3 regions of the Brevundimonas sp. FV1ye28 genome follow, and region 3 is predicted to be linked to each of the others. Evidence: predicted binding sites of a transcription regulator. Region 3 holds the regulator's gene; each other region holds the start of a gene.

Region 1 (7,838 bases), 930 kb from region 3:
TCGACCTCGCCGCGATCGCCGGTCTGACCGCCGCCTTCGCCGTAGAAGGGGGTCTGGTCGAACAGGACCTCGGCGGTCTGGCCGGGCTCCAGGGCGTCGATGGACTCACCGCCGCGCACGATGGCCAGGACCTCGCCCGAACCTTCGATGGCGTCGTAGCCGGTGAAGACGGTGGGCCCGAGACGGTCGCGCAGCGACAGCCACTCGCCGGCCGAGGCGGTCTGACCCGAGCCCTTCCAGTTGGCCTTGCCGCGTTCGCGCTGCTGAGCCATCGCGGCCTCATAGGCGTCATTGTCGACGGTCAGGCCGCGACGACGGGCCTCGTCCTGGGTCAGGTCGAGCGGGAAGCCATAGGTGTCGGACAGGGTGAAGGCGGTCTGGCCCGAGATGACGCCGCCTTCCGACAGGCCAGCGGTGGCTTCGTCCAGCAGGGTCATGCCCCGCCCGAGGGTGGTGCGGAAGCGGATTTCCTCCTGCTTCATCGTGTCTTCGATGGAGGCCTGGGCGCGGGCCAGTTCGGGGAAGGCTTCGCCCATCTGGTCAACCAGGGTCGGGACCAGACGGTGCATCAGGGGATCGGCGGCGCCCAGCAGGTGGGCGTGGCGCATGGCGCGACGCATGATGCGGCGGAGCACATAGCCGCGACCTTCGTTCGAGGGCGTCACGCCGTCGGCGATCAGGAAGGAGGACGAGCGCAGGTGGTCGGCGATGACGCGGTGGCTGGCGGCCTGGGCGCCGTCGGACTTCGTCGAGGTGGCGTCTTCGGACGCGGCGATCAGGGTCTGGAACAGGTCGGTGTCGAAGACCGAGTTCTTGCCCTGCAGGACCGAAGTCATCCGCTCCAGGCCCATGCCGGTGTCGACCGAGGGCTTGGGCAGTTTGCGAACGATCTCGTCGTTCTCCTTCTCAAACTGCATGAAGACGTTGTTCCAGATCTCCACATAGCGGTCGCCGTCCTCATCCGCGCTGCCGGGAGGGCCGCCGGCGATATGGTCGCCGTAGTCCCAGAATATCTCTGTGCAGGGGCCGCAGGGGCCGTTGTCGCCCATAGCCCAGAAATTGTCGGAGCCGGCGATGCGGATGATCTTGTCGTCGCCGAAGCCGGTGACCTTTTTCCAGATATCGGCGGCCTCATCGTCGTCGATGTAGACGGTGACGAGCAGGCGCTTCGGGTCGAGGCCGTAATCCTTGGTGACCAGGTTCCACGCGCGGTCGATCGCGTGTTCCTTGAAATAGTCGCCGAAGGAGAAATTCCCCAGCATCTCGAAGAAGGTCAGGTGGCGGGCTGTGTAGCCGACATTGTCGAGGTCATTGTGCTTGCCGCCGGCACGCACGCATTTCTGGGAGCTGGTCGCGCGGGGGTAGGGGGGCGTGGCCGCGCCGGTGAAATAGTCCTTGAACGGCACCATGCCCGCGTTGACGAACATCAGCGTCGGATCGTTTTGCGGCACCAATGGAGCCGAATGGACCTTGGTGTGACCGTCGGCCGCGAAGTAGTCGAGGAAGGTCGAGCGGATCTGTTTCAGGCTGGCCATGGGCATTCAGTCGTTCGTGTCTGTGTGCGGGAGCGGGTCACGATGTCGGTTTCGCCGCGACGCGGCGTCACCTCGACCGATCAGGCTCAGGATATGGAACCGCGCATATAGAGACTGGCGCGGTCATCAGCCAAGGTTTTCCACCCGGAAAGGCGGTCAGTCGGCCTCTTCGCCAAGATCTTCGACCGCGTCGTCTTCGTCCGAGAGGAGGGCGTCGAGGGCTTCGATTATGGCGTCGATCTGTTCGGCGGTGGCGGCCACGCGCACGACCGAGCCGTCCGAACCACCGACCTCCAGCAGATAGCCTTCGTCGCTTTCGGCCAGGTTGAACTGGGTCAGGGCGGGGATGGTGTCAGCCATGGGCGGTTCTCCTCGGGGCATGAACCGCCGATCAGGGAAATGGTTCGTGCTTTTGCGCGTCGGCGTGACGCGGGGCAAGGCGGGCTGCGCAGGCCTAGGGTGGGATATGGCCGAGGTGGAAGTCTGGTTCGATGGTGACTGCCCGTTGTGTCGGCGCGAGATCGCCCTGATGCGGCGGCTGGATCGCCATGGCGCGATCGTCTTCACCGATGTGGCGACGGGGCAGGGGAGCTGTCCCATCAATCGGGCAGAGCTGTTGAGCCGGTTCCATGCACGGGAGGACGGGCGAATGGTCTCCGGGGCGGAGGCCTTCGCGGCCATGTGGCGCGCCATCCCCTTGTTGTCGCCGTTCGGGCGGTTGGCCCGGAACCGGTGGGTTTTGGCGGTGATGGAGCGGCTTTATCTCGGTTTCCTCAAGGTCCGGCCGCGGCTGCAGCGGGCGCTGCGGCGGACGGGTTGAGGGCGGCCTTTCCTCAATAAGAAGAGCCCGCCCGGACGAGCCGGGCGGGCGGCTCCCCCCGGCCCGAGCCCCGCGGGGGTCGGCGGCGGGTCGCGGGACCAGCCAGGGGGAGTGTTCGATAGTCGGACGGAAAAACACCGTCCGAAGCGTCCGAAGCGTCCGAAGCGTTCGGATCAGCCTTCGAGGTCCTGACCTTCGTCGGGTTCGGGCGTGCCCAGAAGCTCATCGGCGATCTTGTTGGTCGAGGCGCGGACGGCTTTTTCGATCGCGTCGGCCATGTCGGGGTTGGCCTTGAGGAAGTTGCGGACGTTCTCGCGGCCCTGACCGATACGGGTCGAGTCGTAGGAGAACCAACTGCCCGACTTCTCGATGATCCCGGCCTTGACGCCCAGATCGATGATCTCGCCCAGCTTGGAGATGCCTTCGCCGTACATGATGTCGAAGATGACCTCACGGAACGGCGGAGCGACCTTGTTCTTGACCACCTTGACGCGGGTCGTGTTGCCGACGACCTCGTCGCGATCCTTGATCGCGCCCGTGCGGCGGATGTCGAGGCGGACCGAGGCGTAGAACTTCAGCGCATTGCCGCCCGTCGTCGTTTCCGGCGAGCCGTACATGACGCCGATCTTGTGACGGATCTGATTGATGAACAGGACGATGCACTGCGACTTGTTGATCGAGGCGGTCAGCTTGCGCAGGGCCTGAGACATCAGGCGCGCCTGAAGGCCGGGCAGGCTGTCGCCCATCTCGCCCTCGATTTCGGCGCGCGGCGTCAGGGCGGCGACCGAGTCGACCACCACGATGTCCACGGCGCCCGAGCGCACCAGGGTGTCTACGATCTCCAGCGCCTGTTCGCCCGTATCGGGCTGCGACACCAGCAGGTCGTCGAGGTTGACGCCCAGCTTCTGAGCGTAGCCGGGATCGAGCGCGTGTTCGGCGTCGACGAAGGCGGCGACACCGCCGGCTTTCTGGATCTCGGCCACAGTGTGTAGGGCAAGCGTCGTCTTGCCCGAGGATTCAGGGCCGAAGACCTCGATCACTCGTCCGCGCGGCAAGCCGCCGATGCCGAGCGCCATGTCCAGACCCAGCGAGCCGGTGGACACCGAGGGGATCACATCGGCGACCCCGCCCTTGCCCAGTTTCATCACCGAGCCCTTGCCGAAGGCGCGGTCGATCTGTGCGATCGCCGCCTCCAGCGCGCGCTGTTTGTCGCCGTCGTCCTTGCCAACCAATTTCAGATTCGCCTGAGCTGCCACCTTGCCACTCTCCTTTGCCATGATTCCCGTTGAAACCCTGGGGAGAGGCCCGCCTTCGGTCCTGTGACCGTGACCCGCTCCCTGTGAGACCAGACAGTACACGGTTTGTTCCAGTTGCCAATATGTTCTTTTCACAGCCTTTGCGGGAGTGCGACCGATTTTGACGTGTCGCGTCTCTTGGCGGTACGCATTGGACACCTTAGCTTCAGCTTCGACCATAAGAGGTGACCGATGGAAGTTCGAGAAGCGATCCAGACCGCTAAGCAAACAGTCGCGCAGCTGTTCGAGCCGGAGGGTGCCACAAACATCGGCTTGGAAGAGCTGGAGTTTGATGAGGACAGCGACACTTGGGACGTAACCATCGGGTTCTCGCGTCCGTGGGATCGTCCAAATATTGGTGCAATCGCGGAGGCGATGGGAACAGCTAGGCCAGCCTTCCGTCGAACCTATAAGATTGTTTCTTTAGCTAAGAACGATGGAAAACTCGTCGCGATCAGGAACAGGAACGTCTGACGACGTGCGCAAAGTTTTGCTCGACGCCAATCTGATCGTCTTGCTTATCGTCGGGAACGTCGGTCGCGAGAGGATCGAAAAGCATAAGCGGCTTTCGGCCTATCGCGCCGAGGATTGGGATTTGCTGATCGATGTGCTCAGCGATTACGAGCAGATTGTAGTGACGCCCAATGTGCTTACGGAGGCGTCCAATCTCATGCGAAGCGGCGACAAGAGTTCACGCGATGCGTTCTCGGTCATAATGCAGACGCTCATGAGCGATGCGGCCGAGGAATATGTCGAGAGCAGAAGCGTGGTCGCAGATGATCGGTTCGCCCGCCTTGGGTTGGCGGATGTCGCTTCCCTCGGCGCAATGGACGCCCACACCACATTGCTAACCGCAGACCTCGGCCTGTTCTTGGCGGCGCTGAACCAAGGTAATCGAGCGACGAACTTCAATCATCTTCGGGATCAAGCGTGACGCCGTTCAAGGGACGTCATCGCGCGTGTCCTGCTGAACCTCGCGGCCGACCGGCGGGCCGAAGTCGATAACATCGGGAAAGGTCTCCGGCTTCATTCGACGCAAAATGATGTCGAGATCGACGCGTTCAGGCCGAACGGCTCGCTCCTTGTCTTCTTCATGCATCGCCGCTTCCCGTCGTCTTGTCCAAACACCTATAGCGGTTTCGCCATCGCCTATTCTTTCAGATGCGCGTCCAGCAGGGTGTACCAGGTCGAGGTCAGGCGCTCGAACTCGGCCGGGCACTGTTCGGCGCGGGCCTCGGTCAGCCATTCCTCCTCGAGGAGGTTGGCGTACTGCTGGGTGTCGGAGCCGTAAACCAGGCAGGTCAGGGTGTAGTAGCGCTGCTGGCTCAGCGAGTGTTCGTCCTCGAAGTCGCTCTCGGCAATCTCGGCCGCCTCCGAGGGGTCGGTGTAGAAGCTGAGGGCGCCGGAGATGGCGGATTCCTCGCCGTCGTCGCCGTCGATCAGCCACCAGGCGGCCAGACTGTCGGCGGCGTCTTCCTCGCGGCCGGTGAAGGGAATCTCGAGCACATCGATCAGGGCGTGGCCCACCTCGTGGAAGACCGTGAACAGGAAGGAGCCGTTGACGGCGTCCTCGATCTCGCCATCGGTCTCGTAGTAGGCGGCGAAACTCTCGCGCTCGCCTTCGAACATCTCGATGCAGATCTGAATCTCGCGGTCATCGGGTATGTAGTAGGCGTTGTTTTCGCCGCACTGAGCGAAACGCATGCCGACGTCGACGGGCATGTTCAGGCTCTGGTTCAGAACGTCGGCAACGTCCTCCAGCCAGCGCTCCTCGGCGAGTTGCGCGGCGAGTTCTGCGTATTCATCGTCTTCGAGGACCGCCGGGCGGACGACGAAGTCGCCGCGATCCTCGCCCGAAGCGCGGGCGGCGGATTCGGCCGTGGCAAGTGTGTCCTCGCAGGCGACGAGCGTCAGGGCCGCGAGCATCACGAGCGTGAAACGGCGTGCGTGCGCCTTTAGCGACATGGACTTGGCGACCCCTCTGAAAGGCGGGATGTAGCCGGGGGTCGGCAGTGACGGCAACGCTTGCTGCGTCGCCGTCAGGTCACGTCAGTGAACGGCCGGATCGCGGACGGCGATCAGGGACTTGGTCAGGCCGGCGACCACCTCGTTGTGGTGGGCCGCGTCCGGATAGAGGAAGCGGAACTGGGCCTTGTCGAGGAGGCGGGCGTGCTGGACGTCGCGCATGGCCGCGCCCATGTCCGGCGCCTTCTGCGAAAAGCCGTGGCGGCGCTTCAAGAGGGACTTCGCGCGGCTTTGTTCCGAGCGCCAGTGGAAGAAGGGGGCCGAGAAATGCGGCTCGACCGGGAACCAGAAATAGGGCGTCTGGACATAGTAGCGCGGGGCCAGGCGGCGGCATTCGGCGGCGAAGGCCTCCACGCGGGTCCAGTCGCCGACGTGCTCGATGACCGAGTTGGAATGGACCATGTCGAAGCTGTGGTCAGCGTACTGAGGCAGGGAACAGGCATCGCCATCGACGACAGTGAACCGACGAGGATCCGCCACCTCGTCGATACCGCCCGGATTGACCAGCGTGATGCGGACCTTGGAATCCTGCAGGAACCCGGCGTCGAACAGGGTCCAGTAATTCGCCTCGCCGCCCAGATCGATGATGTTCACCGATCCCTTTTCTGCGTGGATACGGGTGATCATGTCGACGATCCGCCTGGCGCGGGCGCGGCGGAACCGCGACACCAGGGAGTTCGGATCGGTGTTGTCCTGGAGAGCGTGGATCAGGTTCATGTCGATCCTGATAGCGGCCTCGCTTTGCCGTCGGCTTAAACGGCAGGGTTAGCGCATGTTTACGTCGGGCCGGTCGCCGAAGGCGCGGGCGCGGGTTCTGCGTAGCGGGCGGTGAGAGAGAGGCCGCAGGCGAGGATAAGGCAGGCTGCGGCCGCGGCCGCGAGCGTACTTCTGGCCTTCGGAGCGAGCGGCGCGAGGAACAGAAGGATCAGCACCGTCATCAGGGCAAGCGCGCCGGGCAGGTCCATGCCGACACCGAGGAAGACCTGATGCGACAGGCTGAGGATCCATGCCCCGCCCAGGATCGTGGCGACGACCGCCGGGATCAGGGAGCGAGGGCTTTCGAGACGCGCGCCGATAAGAGCCGAGACCGCAGCCGTGACGGCCGCCAGAAGGCCAGGCCAGACCAGGAGAGGGGAGGCCTCGGGGGCGGCGGTCTGGGCGGCGCATCCGAGAACGAAGGTCAGGGCGATGAGGCCGAGCCAGCCACCCCACACCGTGCGGGGCGCACTGTGAGACCACAGTGAAAGGGCGATGGCGACGACGCCGGCGCCGAGGACGATGGGATCGAAGCCGCCGAGGATCACGCTGGTGATGACGGCGACGATGACGACGCCGGAAAGCAGCCGGGGTCCCAAAGCGTCGCGGCCGGCGAGGAGGGCGAGGGCGACTGCGGACATGGCCAGGCCCGTGCCGGCCTCCATCCAGGGGAGGCGACGCAGCAGGGTGTAGTAGACGTCGGCGGACTCGGCCCTTGCGGTCAGAGGCCCGGCGAGGACGCGGACGCCGTGGGCGACGACCATCCCCATGCCGAGAACCCAGACGCCCGACAGCATGCCGCGTCCGACGTCGGCGGCGGTCAGGCGGGTCGCATGATGCGCGCCCCAGGCGGCGAAGGCGCCGAGGACGGCGGTGACGGCCAGGAGGCTCCATCCCAGATCCAGCGAATGGACGATGGTGAACAGGCCGAGATAATCACCATAGGCGACATTGCGGCTCGCGGCCGGCAGGGCGGGCGCGCGCAGCAGTGCGTCAGTGACCTCAAGCGCCTGGGACCCCAGATGCTGGACCGCGCCCTGGTCGAGATTGTCGGGCGTGGATGTCGAGGAATGGTACTGGGACGGGCGGCCGATGAAGGCGAAATTCATCCCGCCCACACCCCGGTTCTTGGAGATGGTGAAGTCGGTGCCGTTCGGCATGTTCTCGTAGACGAAGACCGCGAGCGAGCTGGACGCCACCCCGCCGTCGGCGCGTCGGGCGGCCTGACCGTAGAGGCGGACGGTCTCGGCATTGCCGCGGCCGGTCTCGAACATGAAGGCGCGACCGCCGCCGCCGCGCGCCTCCAGATTGACCACTGCGCCGATCCGATCGCGCAGGGGATGTTCGGAGAAGAAGATTCGGGCACCGTCGAGATTCAGCTCCTCAGCGTCCGTCAGCAGGACGACG
Region 2 (7,838 bases), 510 kb from region 3:
CCCGCTCTACATCGACGCCACCGGCGGCCTGGCCATCTCCAAGCTGGCGGCCCGCGCGCGTCGCCTGAAGCGGATGGAACAGGGTCTGGACCTGATCATCGTCGACTATCTTCAGCTGATCACCGTCGGCGAGGGCGGCGGCCAGAAGAACCGGGTCCAGGAGGTGTCCGAGATCACCGGCGGCCTCAAGGCCCTGGCCAAGGAACTGAACGTCCCGATCATCGCGCTGTCGCAGCTGTCGCGTCAGGTCGAGCAGCGCGAGGACAAACGGCCGCAGTTGTCCGACCTGCGCGAATCCGGCTCGATCGAGCAGGACGCCGACTGCGTGATGTTCGTCTATCGCGAGAGCTATTATCTCGGCCGCACCGAGCCGCGCGAAGGCTCGCCTGAGCATATGCAGTGGCAGGAAGACATGGACCGGCTGCAGCACCAGGCCGAGGTCGTCATCGGCAAGCAGCGCCACGGCCCCATCGGCATCGTCAAACTGAGCTTCGACGCGGACACCACCCGGTTCGGCAACCTGGCCCGCTCAGGCTACGGCAACTTCAGCGATATTCCGGAGTAGGCCTGCCTTCCCTCTCCCGTTGGGAGAGGGATTGAGCGCACGGCGGCGATAGCCGTCGTTCTGGCGCGAAAGGGTGAGGGGCTGGCGCTAACCGGTAAGGGCACGCCCCTCACCCTTTCCGCCAAAACGCATCGCTACGCTCTGCGGGCCTCAAGCCCTCTCCCAGCGGGAGAGGGAGATTGCTAATCGTCCCGGTGAACCCGCTCGCGGCGCTCATGGCGCTCCTGGGCTTCGACCGACAGGGTCGCGGTCGGACGGGCTTCCAGGCGGCCCAGGCCGATGGGTTCGCCAGTGTCCTCGCAATAGCCGTAGGAGCCGTCCTCGATCCGGCGCAGGGCGTCCTCGATCTTGGAGATCAGCTTGCGCTGGCGGTCGCGTGTGCGCAGTTCCAGCGCGCGGTCCGAAGCCGAAGACGCCCGGTCCAGCAGATCCGGATGGTTCTCCGTCTCCGCCTTCAGGTTGACGACGGTGCCCTTGGACTCGCGCAGGATGTCATCCCGCCACGCCATCAGCTTGTGTTTGAAATAGGCGAGCTGACGTTCATTCATGAACGGCTCGTCGTCGGAAGGTCGGTAGGCGACCGGTTCGTCAGACACGATCGAGGCTAATGCGGTCATCGCACTCACACTCTAACAACAACGCCCCCCATGGCGTCTGACGGCGTATAGTGACGGCGAAGAGTCGCGGCAACACGGTTCTCGCGTCCGTGATCGCGGTTAAGCTTCGTTGCAACCGGCACCGTGACATTTCCCCCTCACCTCGCTCCCGCCTCGAAGAGGAACGGGTGTTTCCCCAGGGTTTATGCTGCGTTGCGGCGAACCTGAGCCTTGGCGAGCTCGACCGCAGCGCGAAGATCGATCTGCTGAAGCAGCCCAGTCAGGTCCGCATCCTCGTCCTCGGGACGCTCTTCGCGCAGGGTGCGGCCCAGGCGTTCTAGCGCGTTCTCGCCCGCCTCGCCCGACAGCATGGCCAGTTTCAGCTCTTCCAGACGGTCCAGCAGGGTTCCGCCCCGGCGGATCGCACGACGCCGACGCTCGGTCGCCGTCTCGACACCCTGAAGCGCCATCAGGGCCGAGAGATCGGCGACCGCAGAGCTGGGCGCCGCTGCCGTCGTTGCGGAGGCCGAAGCCGCGCCCGTGGTCTGGGGCATGGAAAAACCGCCGGCCGCACGCGTCGGGCGGTTACCGCCTGTGGGGGCGGCGCCTGACGGACCGTTGACCTTCATGGGCGGAGACTCCGGGACATGCCGCACCATCGGGCGCGGACCGTCACCGTTTGGTTAACAGCGAGGCAGGATTTGCCGGGCCGCACCGCCTCTCACAACACGCGCGTTTGATTTCACTGGGTTTTCAGTCCGGCACGATCTTCGCAACGACTGCGGCGAACCCTCGTGGAAAGCCGGCTCAGTGCAAAAGTTTCTCACCGCCCTTCTCGCGCCCATCGCCGCCCTCACCGTCTTCGCCGGTGAGGCTTCGGCCCAGTCGCGCATCAAGGACATCGCCTCGATCGAGGGCGTGCGCACCAACCAGCTGGTCGGCTACGGCCTGGTCGTGGGTCTGGCGGGCACGGGCGACAGCCTTCGCAACTGCCCCTTCACCCGCCAGTCGTTGGAAGGGATGACCGAGCGTCTGGGCGTCAACATCCGCGGGACCAACGCCAACTCCAAGAACCTGGCCGCCGTCATGGTGACCGCCGAACTGCCGCCCTTCGCCACGCCCGGCTCGCGCGTCGACGTCTCGGTCTCCAGCATGTGCGATTCCAAGAGCCTTCTGGGCGGCACGCTTCTGGTCACCAGCCTCCAGGGCGCGGACGGCGCCGTCTATGCGGTGGCCCAGGGTTCGATCCAGACCGGCGCGGTCTCGGGCTCCGGCGGGTCCGGCTCCTCGGTGACGCGCGGCGTGCCGACCGCCGGCCGGATCGCCTCGGGCGCCACGGTCGAGACAGAGACGGCCTTCCACCTCGACTCGATGCCCGAGGTTCGGCTGAACCTGCGCAACCCCGACTTCACGACGGCCCAGCGCGTCGCCTCGGCGATCAACGCCACCTATCCCGCCACGGCGCTGGCCGAGAACGGCAGCGTCATCACCCTGCGCGCCCCGGCCCAACTGGGCATGGCCGCCTTCATCAGCCGCGTCGAGAACATGCCGGTCGCGGTCGACACGCCCGCCCGCGTCATCATCGACGAGGTCAATGGCGTCATCGTCATGGGCGAGAACGTCCGCATCTCCACCGTGGCGATCGCTCAGGGCAACCTGACCATCTCGGTCCAGGAAAACCCGCAGGTCAGCCAGCCCGCCCCCTTCAGCCAGGGCCAGACGGCGGTTGTCCCCCAATCCGACGTCACCGTCGAAGAGGAGCTGGGCCGCGAGATCCGGCTGGTGAACGGCGCGACCTCGCTGTCGACCCTGGTCAACGGGCTGAACGCCCTGGGCGTCTCGCCCCGCGACATGATCTCCATTCTTCAGGCCATCAAGGCGGCGGGCGCCCTGCAGGCCGATATCGAGGTGCTGTGATGAGCGACCTGGCCGTCTCCCCTTCCCTGCTGACCTCGGTCGTCGCCCCGAACGCCGAAACGCCGCGCATGCGCGAGACGGCCGAGAAGTTCGAGGCGTCCTTCCTGTCTCAGATGCTCAAGCCCATGTTCGAGGGTATCGAGACGGACGGCCCGTTCGGCGGCGGCGAGGCCGAGGGCACCTGGCGCAGCTTCATGATCGACGAGATGGCCAAACAGACCGTCCGCGCCGGCGGCATCGGCCTGGCCGATACCGTCGTCTCCGAAATGATCCGCATGCAGGCCGAACAGCAGCAGTCGCAAATCCTGCCCGGAGCCACGGCATGAGCCCCGACGCCACCACCGCCACCGCCTATCTGCGCAAGCTGACGGCCCTGACCGACCGGCTGACCGCCCGTCTGGAAATGGAGACGGACGCCTTCGCCGGCCGACGCGCCGCCGATGTCGCCGCGGGCCTGGCCGAGACCCAGGAACTGGCCAACCAGTACCGCAAGGAATCCGGGCACCTGAAGGCCAACCGCGCGATCCTGATGGCCGCGCCCGTCAGCGAGCGCATGGCACTGATAAAGGCGACCGAGGCGTTCGAAGCCGTCCTGGCCATACACGGCCGCACGGTCGAGGCCGCGCGGACCATCTCCGAGGGCCTGGTTCGCACCATCGCCCAGGAAGTCGCCGGCGCGCGGGCGATGGGCACGGGCTATGGTTCGTCCGGCCAGGCCTATGGCGGCGACAGTCGGGCCGTGACCCTGAACCGCACCGCCTGAGCCAGGGCGCGTCCGACCGAACCCTGGCGGGCATTCTTTCGCCGTTAAGGATGCCTCTGCGGCGAAGTTTAACGGATTCGCGCGCAGGATCAGCGCATGATCCGTCATCGCCTGCTCGGTTTCGCCTTTGCCGCCTCCGACCTGCTGCTCGAGCTTGACGGCAAGGGCGCGGTGACATTTGGGCTCGGGTCGGGTCCATCGGCCGATCTGGCCGCCGAAAGCTTCACCGGTATCGCGCTTGAGCACCGTGTCGCCCCGGAGAGCGTCACACCGATCAAGACCCTGCTGAAGGATCTGCGTCCCGGCGCGCGCTCGGCGCCGATCGACATCCTGTTCCTGGCGGGTACGGGGCGAGTTCGCCGCGCGACAGCACGCTTCTTCCTGCTTCCCAACCTGGCCCCGAACGTCTCCTGCTCGGTGACCTGGGAAGGCCCGGCCTATCCACTGCACAATCCAGCGGCGGCGCCGGCCCTGACGCCGGACGCCTTCCTGGCGCGCGCGCGTGAGGCTATGGCCCCGCCCGCCGACACCAAGGATCTGTCCGTCTCCTTCGTCGATGTCGAAGGTCTGGCCACGGCCGAGGGTGAAGCCGGCGAACGCCTGAATGCCCGCGTCGAGGCCGCGCTTCAGGCCGCGTCACTTGACGGGTCCTCGGCGGGCAAGCTGGGGCCGGAGCGGTTCGCCCTGCTGCGGGACCGGAACGACGGCGTCGATATTGCCGACGAAGTGAACGAGATCGCGTTGAGCGAAGGCTTCGACCTGTCAGCTCGGGCATTCGAAACTGATCTGGCTGCGGCCGGGGGATCGCTGAACGCGCTCCGCGCTCTGCGCGTCGCCGTCGAAGGCTGTCTGAATGACGGCGGCGAGCCCCAACTGAGCTTCACGGCCTCCCTGTCCCGCACGCTGGCGGAGGCGCACGCTTTCCAGAGCATGGTCCGCGACCGCCGTTTCGACCTGCACTACCAGCCGATCGTCGATCTCAAGACCGGCGCCGTGCACCACTTCGAGGCCTTGGCCCGCTTCAAGGGTGAGGAAAGCCCGGCCCAAGCCATCCGCATGGCTGAGGAAATGGCCCTAATCGACAGTTTCGACATCGCCGTAGCTGAAAAGGCGCTGGGCCGTTTGCGCCAGAAGGGCGCCGGTCTGCTCAAGTTCGCCGTCAATGTTTCCGGCTCCTCTTTCGACGACGATCGCTATGTCGAAGCCCTGCTGCGCATGACCTCCGGCAGGCCGGACGACCGCAATCGCCTGATCGTCGAGGTCACCGAGTCCGCGGCTCTGTCAGACGTCGAGGCCGCAGATCGCCGTCTCGGCGGCCTGCGCGCCGCCGGCATCAAGGTCTGCATCGATGACTTCGGGGTTGGCGCGGCCAGCTACGACTACCTGCGCCGCCTGTCGGTCGACACGGTCAAGATCGACGGAACCTTCGTCCAGGGGCTGGAGAGCGATCCCAAGGCCCGCACCTTGATCGGCCATCTCGTCGAACTGTGCCGCTCGCTCAAGGTCACAACCATCGCCGAGATGATCGAGACTCAGAGCGCCGCCGACATCCTGAAGGACATCGGCGTCGATCAGGGTCAGGGCTGGCTGTTCGGCAAGGCCGAGGCCGAGCCCCGCACCCATCTCGCCGTCCATGAACCGATCGCCGCCCGCCGCATGGGTGCCGTCGCCGGCTGGGGCTGACGCGACGCCGCTCGCTGTGACAGGGTGAGCGATCACCATCCGGAGGTCGCTTTGACCCGTTTCGCCGTCGCCGCCCTCGCCGCCTCACTCGCCCTCGGGGCTTGCGCCACGGTGCCCGACGAGATGGTCGCAGGCCCACCGGACTACAGCCCGATCCAGACGCAGCCCCACCCGCGCGCCCGGCTGTTCGTCGATTGTATCGCCCAGGCGACGGCGTCCGGGACCTATGGGCACGCACATTCGGGCGACAGCGACCGGTTGCTGTTCACCTGCTCCGGCGCTCCGGCCCGCGCCTTCTATGAGGGACTGGCGGCCCGCAGTGCAGCGATCGGCACGGAGGTGCAGATCGACGGCCGCACCGTCCGCACCACGGAAATCGTGGAGCGCGACCTGTTCGGCGTGGACTATTGCTCGACCGGCGGCCCGGATGACTTCACCTGCGTTGTCACCCTGAACACAGGCGCCGCACTGCTGGAGTGACAGCCTCTGTCAGCAGCGCCTTGATGTTCCCACATTGTTCTTGCTGAATCAGCGAGATCAGTCCCCATATAGCGATGTTGCACCGGACACCTGTCCGGCTCTCCTGCGTTCCCGGAAAGCATGACCGAAAAGCACAACTTCATTCGCGTGCGTGGCGCGCGCGAGCACAATCTCAAGGGCGTGGACGTCGACATCCCGCGCGAGCAGCTGGTCGTCATGACCGGCCTGTCGGGGTCGGGCAAATCCTCGCTCGCCTTCGACACCATCTATGCCGAGGGCCAGCGGCGCTATGTCGAGAGCCTGAGCGCCTACGCCCGCCAGTTCCTGGAGCTGATGGGCAAGCCGGACGTCGACCTGATCGAGGGCCTGTCGCCGGCCATCTCCATCGAACAGAAGACCACCTCCAAGAACCCGCGCTCCACCGTCGGCACGGTGACCGAGATCCACGACTACATGCGGCTGCTGTGGGCGCGGGTCGGGGTCCCCTATTCGCCCGCCACCGGCCTGCCGATCGAGAGCCAGACCATCTCCATGATGGTCGACAAGCTGGTCGCCCTGCCCGAGGGCGAGCGGCTGCTGCTGCTCGCCCCCGTCGTTCGTGGCCGGAAGGGCGAGTACAAGAAGGAGATCGCCGAGTGGCAGCGCTCGGGCTTCCAGCGCCTGAAAATCGACGGTCAGTTCTACGCCATCGAGGACGCGCCGACGCTCGACAAGAAGTTCAAGCACGACATCGACATCGTCGTGGACCGGATCGTCACCAAGGCCGGGCTGGAGGCGCGCTATGCCGACAGCCTGCAGACCGCGCTCGGTCTGGCCGACGGCATCGCCGTGGCCGAATGGGCCAACGCGACCGAGGGTGAAGACCCGCGCCGCCTGACCTTCTCCGAGAAGTTCGCCTGCCCGGTGTCCGGCTTCACCATCGCCGAGATCGAGCCGCGTCTGTTCTCGTTCAACAACCCGTTCGGCGCCTGTCCGGTCTGCGACGGCCTGGGCGTCAAGCTGGCCTTCGACGCCGACCTGGTGATCCCGGACCGCGACAAGACCCTGCACAAGGGCGCCGTCGCCCCGTGGTCGCGCGGGCCGTCGCCCCTCTACACCCAGACGCTTCAGGCGCTGGCGCTCCACTACGGGTTCTCGATGGACAAGCCGTGGCGCGAGCTGCCGGAGAAGGCCCAGAAGGTCATCCTGAACGGCACGGGCTCGGAGAAGATCAAGTTCGTCTATGACGACAATGCCCGCAAATACGAGGTCTCCAAGCCGTTCGAGGGCGTCGTTCCGAACCTCGACCGCCGCTGGCGCGAAACCGACTCGGCCTGGGTTCGCGAAGAGCTGGGCCGGTTCCAGTCCGAGACGCCCTGCGACGCCTGCCACGGCAAACGCCTGAAGCCCGAGGCCCTGGCGGTGAAGATCGCCGGCAACGACATCGCCGAAATCTCGATGCTGTCGATCAAGAAGGCCTTCGACTGGGCCGAGGCACTGCCGGCGCACCTGACCGAAAAACAGATGGAGATCGGCCGTCGCATCCTGAAGGAGATCGGCGACCGACTGCGCTTCCTGAACAACGTCGGCCTCGACTACCTCAGCCTGTCGCGGTCCTCCGGCACCCTGTCCGGCGGCGAGAGCCAACGCATCCGTCTGGCGTCCCAGATCGGTTCGGGCCTGACGGGCGTTCTGTACGTGCTGGACGAGCCGTCGATCGGCCTGCACCAGCGCGACAATACCCGGCTGCTGGAATCGCTGATGGGTCTGCGCGACCTCGGCAACTCGGTCCTGGTCGTCGAGCATGACGAGGAGGCGATCATGACCGCCGACTATGTCATCGACATGGGGCCCG
Region 3 (7,838 bases):
TGCGTCACGTCGGACCGGTCCGCGCAGAGATCGGTTTCCGCACCGTGTTCAACCTACTGGGCCCGCTTTCCAACCCGGCGGGCGCCAGGCGCCAGGTCATGGGCGTCTATGATCCGCGCCTGCTGGAGCCGCTGGCCGAGGTTCTCGGCCGCCTCGGTGCCGTCCGCGCCTGGACCGTCCACGGCCAGGGCCTCGACGAACTGACCACCACGGGCCCGACCGACGTCGCGGAATGGAAGGACGGCACCGTTCGCCGCTTCGAGATCACGCCCGAAGACGCCGGCCTGCCCCGCGCCGACATCGAATCCCTGCGCGGCGGCGACGCCGAGACCAACGCTGCGGCCCTGACCGCTCTGCTGGCGGGCCAGACCGGCCCATATCGGGACGTCGTCCTGCTGAACGCCGCCGCCGCCCTCGTCGTCGCGGACAAGGCTTCGGACCTCAAATCCGGCGTCGCCCTCTCCGCCGCCGCCATCGACGACGGCAAGGCGGCCGAGGCGCTGGCCGGTCTCGCCCGCATCACCTCTACCCCTCAGCCCCTCGAAGACCCCGCATGACCGACGTCCTCAACCAGATCGCCGCTTACAAGCGCGTGGACGTCGCCGCCCGCAAGGCCGCGCAGTCGCAAGACCAGATCGAATCGCTCGCCATGATCGCCGGCATGCCGCGCGGTTTCCGCAGCGCCCTCGAACGCCGTGCCGCGCCCGGCCGCCCGGCCCTGATCGCCGAGATCAAGAAGGCGAGCCCTTCAAAGGGCCTCATCCGCCCCGACTTCGACCCGCCGGCCCTGGCCCGCGCCTACGAGGCCGGTGGCGCCGCCTGCCTGTCCATCCTGACCGACGGCCCCAGCTTCCAGGGCGCCGACGACTATCTGGTTCAGGCCCGCGCGGCCGTCGCCCTTCCCTGTTTGCGCAAGGACTTCCTCGTTGATCCCTGGCAGGTGGCCGAGAGCCGGGCCCTTGGCGCCGACTGTATCCTCATCATTCTGGCGATGATCGACGACGTCCTGGCCGACGAACTCCTGTCCGAGGCCCGCCGCTTCGGAATGGACGCCCTGATCGAGACCCACGACGAAGACGAAATGGCCCGCGCCGCCGACCTCGGCGGCGATCTGGTCGGAATCAACAACCGCTCGCTGCGGACCTTCGACGTCGATCTCGACGCCACGGCCCGCCTCGCGCCGCGTTCGCCCGTGGGTTCGTTGCTGGTGGCCGAGAGCGGAATCTTCAGCCCGACGGATGTCGCGGAAGTCGCTTTAGCAGGCGCCGCCGCCATCCTCGTCGGAGAGAGCCTGATGCGGCAGGATGACGTCACGGCCGCCACCGAGACCCTGCTCGCCTGATCTCTGCGGCCTTCGCGCGATTGGCTAGCGCACGGCGCTCGATTTCGCGGTGTTGGCGGTTTAGCCCCCGAAACTTTTGCAGTCGGACTTCTATCGAAAGCCGGATTCGCAAGCGTGCATTGACCGCAATCTGACGGGCTCAGAACGGCGGTCGGTACGCCGCCTATGGGCCGCGTCGCCGTTAAGTTGACATTAGGCAAGAACACTTACAGAACATCGACAACGGTTCACGACTTGTTCTGAAGGCGATTCCCACCATGCTGACGCGCAAGCAGCACGAACTCCTGATGTTCATCCACGAACGGATCAAGGAGACCGGTGTCTCCCCCTCGTTCGACGAGATGAAGGAGGCGCTGGATCTGGCGTCCAAGTCGGGCATCCACCGCCTGATCACGGCGCTCGAGGAACGCGGCTTCATCCGCCGCCTCGCCCACCGCGCCCGCGCGCTCGAGGTGGTGAAGCTGCCCGAACAGGCGACGACCGGCCCCGTGCGCGGCCGTTCCGGCTTTACCCCTGCGGTTATCGAGGGCGGCGGTCGTAGCGCTCCGTCCGAGCCCGCAAACGACACCCGCGAACTGACCCTGGTCGGCAAGATCGCCGCCGGCGTGCCCATCGCTGCCCTACAGGGCGACAACGGCCGCTATCAGGTGCCTGAGTCCATGCTGGGTGCCGGCGAGCACTATATGCTCGAGATCGAGGGCGACTCGATGATCGAGGCCGGCATCCTCAACGGCGACCTGGTGGTCATCAAACGCGTCGACACCGCCTCCTCGGGCGAGATCGTCGTGGCTCTTGTGGAAGGTGAAGAGGCGACCCTCAAGCGCCTGCGCAAGAAGGGTAATTCCATCGCCCTCGAGCCCGCCAACCGCAACTACGAGACCCGTATCTTCGGCCCCGACCAGGTCGAGGTCCAGGGCAAGCTGGTCGGCCTCATCCGCCAGTATCACTGATCCCGGATCAAGTCCGGGATGACAAGGTTCGACCCTTGTCATCCCGGAACGTCGAAGACGTATCCGGGACGGCTCCAAGGCCGGTCGCCCCGCACGTCGGCGGCCCAGACCGCGCGCCAGCCCTGAGCGGTGCGCCACAACTCGACCGAGCCACCACGCTGATAGTCGAGCCCATCCAGCACCAACCGACCCTGGCAGGCTGACGGCAAGGTCGGCAGGATGGCGCGGACGCTGACCAGAGGCGCTGACGCACACAGCGCGGCGAGTTGCTCGGCGTCAGGCGCGGCTTTTCCCCACCACAAGGCCAAGGGGCCGGACGCGGCTTCGGCCGGGGCGCAGCTCGATCGCGCACAGACCCAGCCCTCCTCCGGCCGAGGCTCCAGCAAAAGCCCCCGCCGCCGCGACCACAGGTCCGCCGCGAACTGCCGCACGCCCGGCCGCACCACGACGGCCTTACCCGCCTCGCTGAAGGCCGCGTTCGTGCCCCCATCACCAATCCAGGCCGTCGGCGTTGGCGCGCGCGGCCAGATCAAGACCGCGCAGGCGAACGGCAGCCCCAGCCACCGCAGCCGGCCCGTCCAAAGGCACATGAACAGGACGCCCAGAAACGCGATGGGCAGCACATAGTCCGGCGCACTGGCGATCGTCTTCACCGCCCCCGGCAGGCCGGCCGTCCAGTGCCCGACCGCCAGCATCAGATCGACGCCCTTCCCCGCCACCCACAGGAACGGCCCGCCGAGGCCGACCGGCTCCAGCAGCGCCCCCAGCGCTAGCGCCGGCATCATCAGGAAGTCCGCGATCGGCGACGTCGTCAGATTGGCGACCAGGCCATACATGGCCGCGCGATTGAAATGCTGGATCGCGAACGGCCCGGTCGCCGCTCCCGCCACCAGACTGGCCGTCACCGCCACAGTCAGCCAATGCCTGACCGACTGAACGGCCGCTATGGGCCAGGGCACGGACAGCTCCCGCGTCCTCGGCGGCCACGCCTCCGACAGGGCCACCAGCGCCGCCGTCGCCGCGAACGACATCTGGAACCCCGGCGTCACGATCGCCTCGGGTTGGATCACCAGGACGATCATCGCCGCCACCGCCAGCGCATGCATGGTGATCGCCGGCCGATCCAGCAGGATCGCCGCGAACGCCACCGACGCCGTAACCGCCGCCCGCTGCGCCGGTGCCGGCGCGCCCGACAGCACCAGATAGCTCCACACGGCGAGCAGTCCGACAGCTGCGGCCACCTTCTTGCCGGACACCCTCAACGCCAGCCATGGCCAAGCCGCCACCGCCAGCCGCACCAGGAAGAAGGCGAACCCGCCGACGATGGCCATGTGCAGGCCCGAGATCGACAGGATGTGCGCCAGCCCGGAATCCCGCATGGCATCGAGGTCCTCACGCGTGATCCAGGTCTCGTGCCCCGTGGTCATGGCCGCCGCGACCCCGCCCGTCCGCTCACCCAACCGGTCCACGATGCGCTGAGCCAAGGCGAACCGCGCCCCGTTGACCGCCATGTCCAGCCGCAGTCTCCATGGGGGCGGCGCGAGATATGCGGTTCGCGTCTCCCCGAGCGCGAACGCCGTCCCGCCCAAACCCTGAAAATAGGCGTTGCGCCCGAAGTCGTAGGCGCCCGGACTGGCCGGCGGCGGAGGCGGATTGAGGATCGCGAACAGCCGGATCGCCTCCCCCGGCCTCGGTGGCTCGCCCCGCACCGTGGCCCGCAGCCGGATCGGCGTGGCCTCAGGCTCAAGGCCTCGAATCCGTACCGGGGCGATCACGATCCGGTGTCCGCGATCGCCGGGACTGTCGACGTCCAGGACCCAGGCTTCGACCACGGTCGGCTCGGCCAGAGCTGGGGCGATCGGCGCCGCGACCCGGTCGGTCCGCAATTTCGCCCCCGCCAGCCCCAGGAATAGACAGGCGACCAGCATCAGCGGCAGGGTCACCGTCCGGCCGCGCCCCCGCATCCGCGCACCCAGCCACAACCCCGTCGCCAGCAGGGCCGCTAGCACCAGCGGCCACAAGGCCGGCTCCGATCTCAGGGCGAAATAGATCGCGGCACCGCCCCCGAAGGCCACCGGCGCCCACAGCCGCCAGCGCAGGGTCTGCCCCCGCACCTGATCCCACGCCCATTCACGAAGCTGCGCCGCCGGGGTGGGCTTTGCCGCGTCGGGGGGTATAAGGGCGGCCCGTTCGGACCCCTCCCCCATGCCATCAGCTTCATCCCCCCAGGTCGTCACCCGTTTCGCCCCCTCGCCCACCGGCTACCTCCACATAGGAGGTGCGAGAACAGCGTTGTTCAACTACCTTTACGCGAAAGGTCGCGGCGGGAAGTTCCTCGTGCGTATCGAGGACACCGACCGCGAGCGCTCGACCGACGACGCGGTCAAGGCGATCTTCGACGGCCTGAGCTGGCTCGAACTGTTCGCCGACGAGGAGCCCGTCTTCCAGCACGCCCAGGCCGATCGCCATCGCGAGGTCGTGGACCAGCTTCTGGAACTCGGCGCCGCCTACCGCGACTTCACCTCGGCCGAGGAAACCGGCCGTCTGCGCGACGAAGCCAAGGCCGAACGCCGCACGTTCGAATCGCCCTGGCGCGACCGCCAGCCGACCGTCGACGACCTGTCCCAACCGCACGTCGTCCGCTTCCGCCGCCCCCTGCCGGGCCGGGTCATTGTGGCCGACGCCGTTCAGGGCGAGGTCAGCTGGGACGCCAACGATCTCGACGATCTGGTCCTGCTCCGTTCCGACGGCGCGCCGACTTACAACCTCGCCGTCGTTGTCGACGACCACGACATGGGCGTGACCCACGTCATTCGCGGCGACGACCACCTGAACAACGCCGCGCGCCAGGCGCTTATCTATGACGCGCTCGGCTGGACCCGGCCGGTCTTCGCCCACATCCCGCTTATCCACGGCCCCGACGGCGCCAAGCTGTCGAAGCGCCACGGTGCTCAGGCGGTCCATGAATATGCCGAAATGGGTTATCTGCCCGAGGCGATGCGCAACTATCTGGCCCGTCTCGGCTGGGCCCACGGTGACGACGAGTTGTTCGGCGACGAACAGGCGCGGGAATGGTTTGACCTCGACGGCGTCGGCAAGGCGCCCGCCCGGCTCGACTTCGACAAGCTGGCCCACGTCAATTCGCACTGGCTGCGTCTGACCGCCGACGAGCGTCTGGCCGGCATGACCCTCGACGCTCACCTGGCCAAGGGCGCGGCTCTGAACGAAGGCGACGAAGTCAAACTCCAGCGCGCCATGCCGTTCGTGAAGGACCGCGCCAAGACCCTGCTGGAACTGGCGGACCAGACGGCTTTCGTGCTGAAAGCCCGTCCGCTCGAACTCGATGAAAAGGCCCGCGCACTGCTGTCCGGCGAAACTGCCGACCGGATCGCCCGCGTCCGCGCGCGCCTGAACCTGTTCGAAAGCTGGGACGTCTTTGCCCTCGAGGCGGAACTGAAAGCCTTCGCCGAGGATGAGGGCGTGGGTTTCGGCAAGATCGGCCCGCCCATGCGCGCGGCCCTGACCGGCGGTGCCGCATCGCCCGATATCGCCCGCACCTTGTCGGCATTGGGGCGAGAAGAAGCGCTCGGGCGCTTGGATGATGCGCTGCAACACACTAAGTGATCGTGCGTAACCCTAAAGGTCTCGCTGTCGGGCGGGCCATAATAGAACGAAAAGGGCGCCTATGACCAAAGCTACCAAACCCGCCGCCACGGCGACCCTGACCTACGGCGATACGTCCGTCGAACTGCCGGTACTGTCGGGCTCGACGGGTCCGGACGTCATCGACATCCGCAAACTCTACGCCGCGACTGACGCCTTCACCTTTGACCCGGGCTTCACCTCGACGGCGGCCTGCGAGAGCGCCCTGACCTTCATCGACGGCGATGAAGGCGTCCTGCTGCACCGCGGCTACCCGATCGACCAGCTGGCATCGCAATCGAACTTCATCGAGGTCTGCCACCTCCTGCTGCACGGCGAACTTCCGACCGCGGCCGAGTACGAGGCGTTCGAAAACTCGATCACCATGCACACCATGCTGCATTCGCAGTTCGATCGATTCTTCGAGGGCTTCCGTCGCGACGCTCACCCGATGGCCATCATGGTCGGGACCGTCGGCGCCCTGTCCGCCTTCTATCACGACAGCCTGGACATCCATGACCCGGTCCAGCGCAATATCTCGGCCATCCGCCTGATCGCCAAGATGCCGACCATCGCGGCCCGCGCGTACAAATACCACATCGGCCAGCCATTCGTTTCGCCGCGCAACGACCTGTCATACGCCGAGAACTTCCTGCGCATGTGCTTCGCCGTCCCGGCCGAGGACTATGTGGTCGATCCGGCCCTGGTCCGCGCCATGGACCGCATCTTCACCCTGCATGCCGACCACGAGCAGAACGCCTCGACATCGACGGTCCGTCTGGCCGGTTCGTCGGGCGCCAATCCGTTCGCCTGTATCGCCGCCGGTATCGCCTGCCTGTGGGGTCCGTCGCACGGCGGCGCCAACGAAGAGGCGCTGACCATGCTGAAAGAGATCGGCACCCCGGACAAGATCCCCGAGTTCATCCAGGGCGTGAAGGATCGCAAGTACAAGCTGATGGGCTTCGGCCACCGCGTGTACAAGAACTACGATCCCCGCGCGAAGGTCATGCAGCAGTCGGCCTACGAAGTTCTGGCCGCCACCGGCCGCGAAAACGACCCGCTCTTCCTGGTCGCCAAGGAGCTGGAGAAGGTCGCCCTCAGCGACGAGTACTTCACCTCGCGCAAGCTGTTCCCGAACGTGGACTTCTATTCGGGCATCACCCTGTCGGCGATGGGATTCCCGACCTCGATGTTCACCGTCCTGTTCGCTCTGGCCCGCACCGTCGGCTGGATCGCCCAGTGGCAGGAAATGATGGCCGACCCGTCGCAGAAGATCGGTCGCCCGCGCCAGCTCTATACCGGCCCGACCCAACGCGATTACGTGCCGATCCAGTCGCGCGGCTGATCGGTTCGCACAGATGGAACGCCGGGGCCCGCGCCCCGGCGTTTTTCTTTGTCCGGACACGATCGGCGGCTGTCCGGACAGGTCTTCGCTGGCGGGTGACGCAGACCGAGGCTGAGATGTCGCCATGACCCAGACCTCAGAAACCCTCCTCCCCGAAGCCGTACCGGCGCCGTCCAGGCGCGCCGAAGTCCTCGACTTGGCCCGTACGATCGGGGCCGCCCTCGGAGCCGCCCTCCTGATCCAGACCGTGGCCTTCCAGCCCTTCACCATCCCGTCGGCCTCCATGGAGCCGGGTCTGGTGGTCGGCGACTATCTGGTGGTCTCCAAGTTCGCCTACGGCTGGAGCCGCGCCTCCCTGCCGTTCGATCCGCCGCTGCCGTCGGGGCGTCTGTTCGAGCGCCTGCCCGAGCGCGGTGACGTCGTCGTCTTCCGCCGCCCCAGCGACCCGCAGGAAACCTGGATCAAACGTGTCATCGGCCTCCCCGGGGACCGGATCGAGGTCGTGAATGGGACGGTCATCGTCAACGGCGCCGCCCTGCCCCAGCGCGCCCTCGGCCCT

The links. The regulator LexA, encoded in region 3, represses DNA repair genes until DNA is damaged. The targets are predictions, from matches to a motif close to ATGTTCNCNANNTGTTCT.
Region 1: a site for LexA is predicted at 3,723-3,740, ahead of recA (recombinase RecA). Genes of this name have one in related genera too.
Region 2: a site for LexA is predicted at 6,028-6,045, ahead of uvrA (excinuclease ABC subunit UvrA). Genes of this name have one in related genera too.

What each region holds. Positions count from the first base shown of each region.
Region 1 is NZ_CM178731.1:3,134,012-3,141,849, forward strand. Features, by position in the region: gene alaS (alanine--tRNA ligase) at 1-1,535, opposite strand, end outside; gene ACW171_RS15420 (hypothetical protein) at 1,692-1,895, opposite strand; gene ACW171_RS15425 (thiol-disulfide oxidoreductase DCC family protein) at 2,002-2,355, shown strand; gene recA (recombinase RecA) at 2,529-3,611, opposite strand; gene ACW171_RS15435 (hypothetical protein) at 3,843-4,124, shown strand; gene ACW171_RS15440 (PIN domain-containing protein) at 4,129-4,584, shown strand; gene ACW171_RS15445 (hypothetical protein) at 4,591-4,749, opposite strand; gene ACW171_RS15450 (DUF4344 domain-containing metallopeptidase) at 4,800-5,672, opposite strand; gene ACW171_RS15455 (methyltransferase domain-containing protein) at 5,700-6,392, opposite strand; gene ACW171_RS15460 (M20/M25/M40 family metallo-hydrolase) at 6,452-7,838, opposite strand, start outside.
Region 2 is NZ_CM178731.1:298,392-306,229, reverse strand. Features, by position in the region: gene ACW171_RS01540 (replicative DNA helicase) at 1-565, shown strand, start outside; gene dksA (RNA polymerase-binding protein DksA) at 748-1,182, opposite strand; gene ACW171_RS01530 (flagellar assembly protein FliX) at 1,365-1,790, opposite strand; gene ACW171_RS01525 (flagellar basal body P-ring protein FlgI) at 1,972-3,078, shown strand; gene ACW171_RS01520 (rod-binding protein) at 3,078-3,404, shown strand; gene ACW171_RS01515 (flagellar basal-body protein FlbY) at 3,401-3,841, shown strand; gene ACW171_RS01510 (EAL domain-containing protein) at 3,938-5,524, shown strand; gene ACW171_RS01505 (hypothetical protein) at 5,576-6,004, shown strand; gene uvrA (excinuclease ABC subunit UvrA) at 6,125-7,838, shown strand, end outside.
Region 3 is NZ_CM178731.1:804,085-811,922, forward strand. Features, by position in the region: gene trpD (anthranilate phosphoribosyltransferase) at 1-557, shown strand, start outside; gene trpC (indole-3-glycerol phosphate synthase TrpC) at 554-1,342, shown strand; gene lexA (transcriptional repressor LexA) at 1,600-2,292, shown strand; gene ACW171_RS04145 (ComEC/Rec2 family competence protein) at 2,331-4,499, opposite strand; gene gltX (glutamate--tRNA ligase) at 4,498-5,916, shown strand; gene gltA (citrate synthase) at 5,978-7,279, shown strand; gene lepB (signal peptidase I) at 7,404-7,838, shown strand, end outside.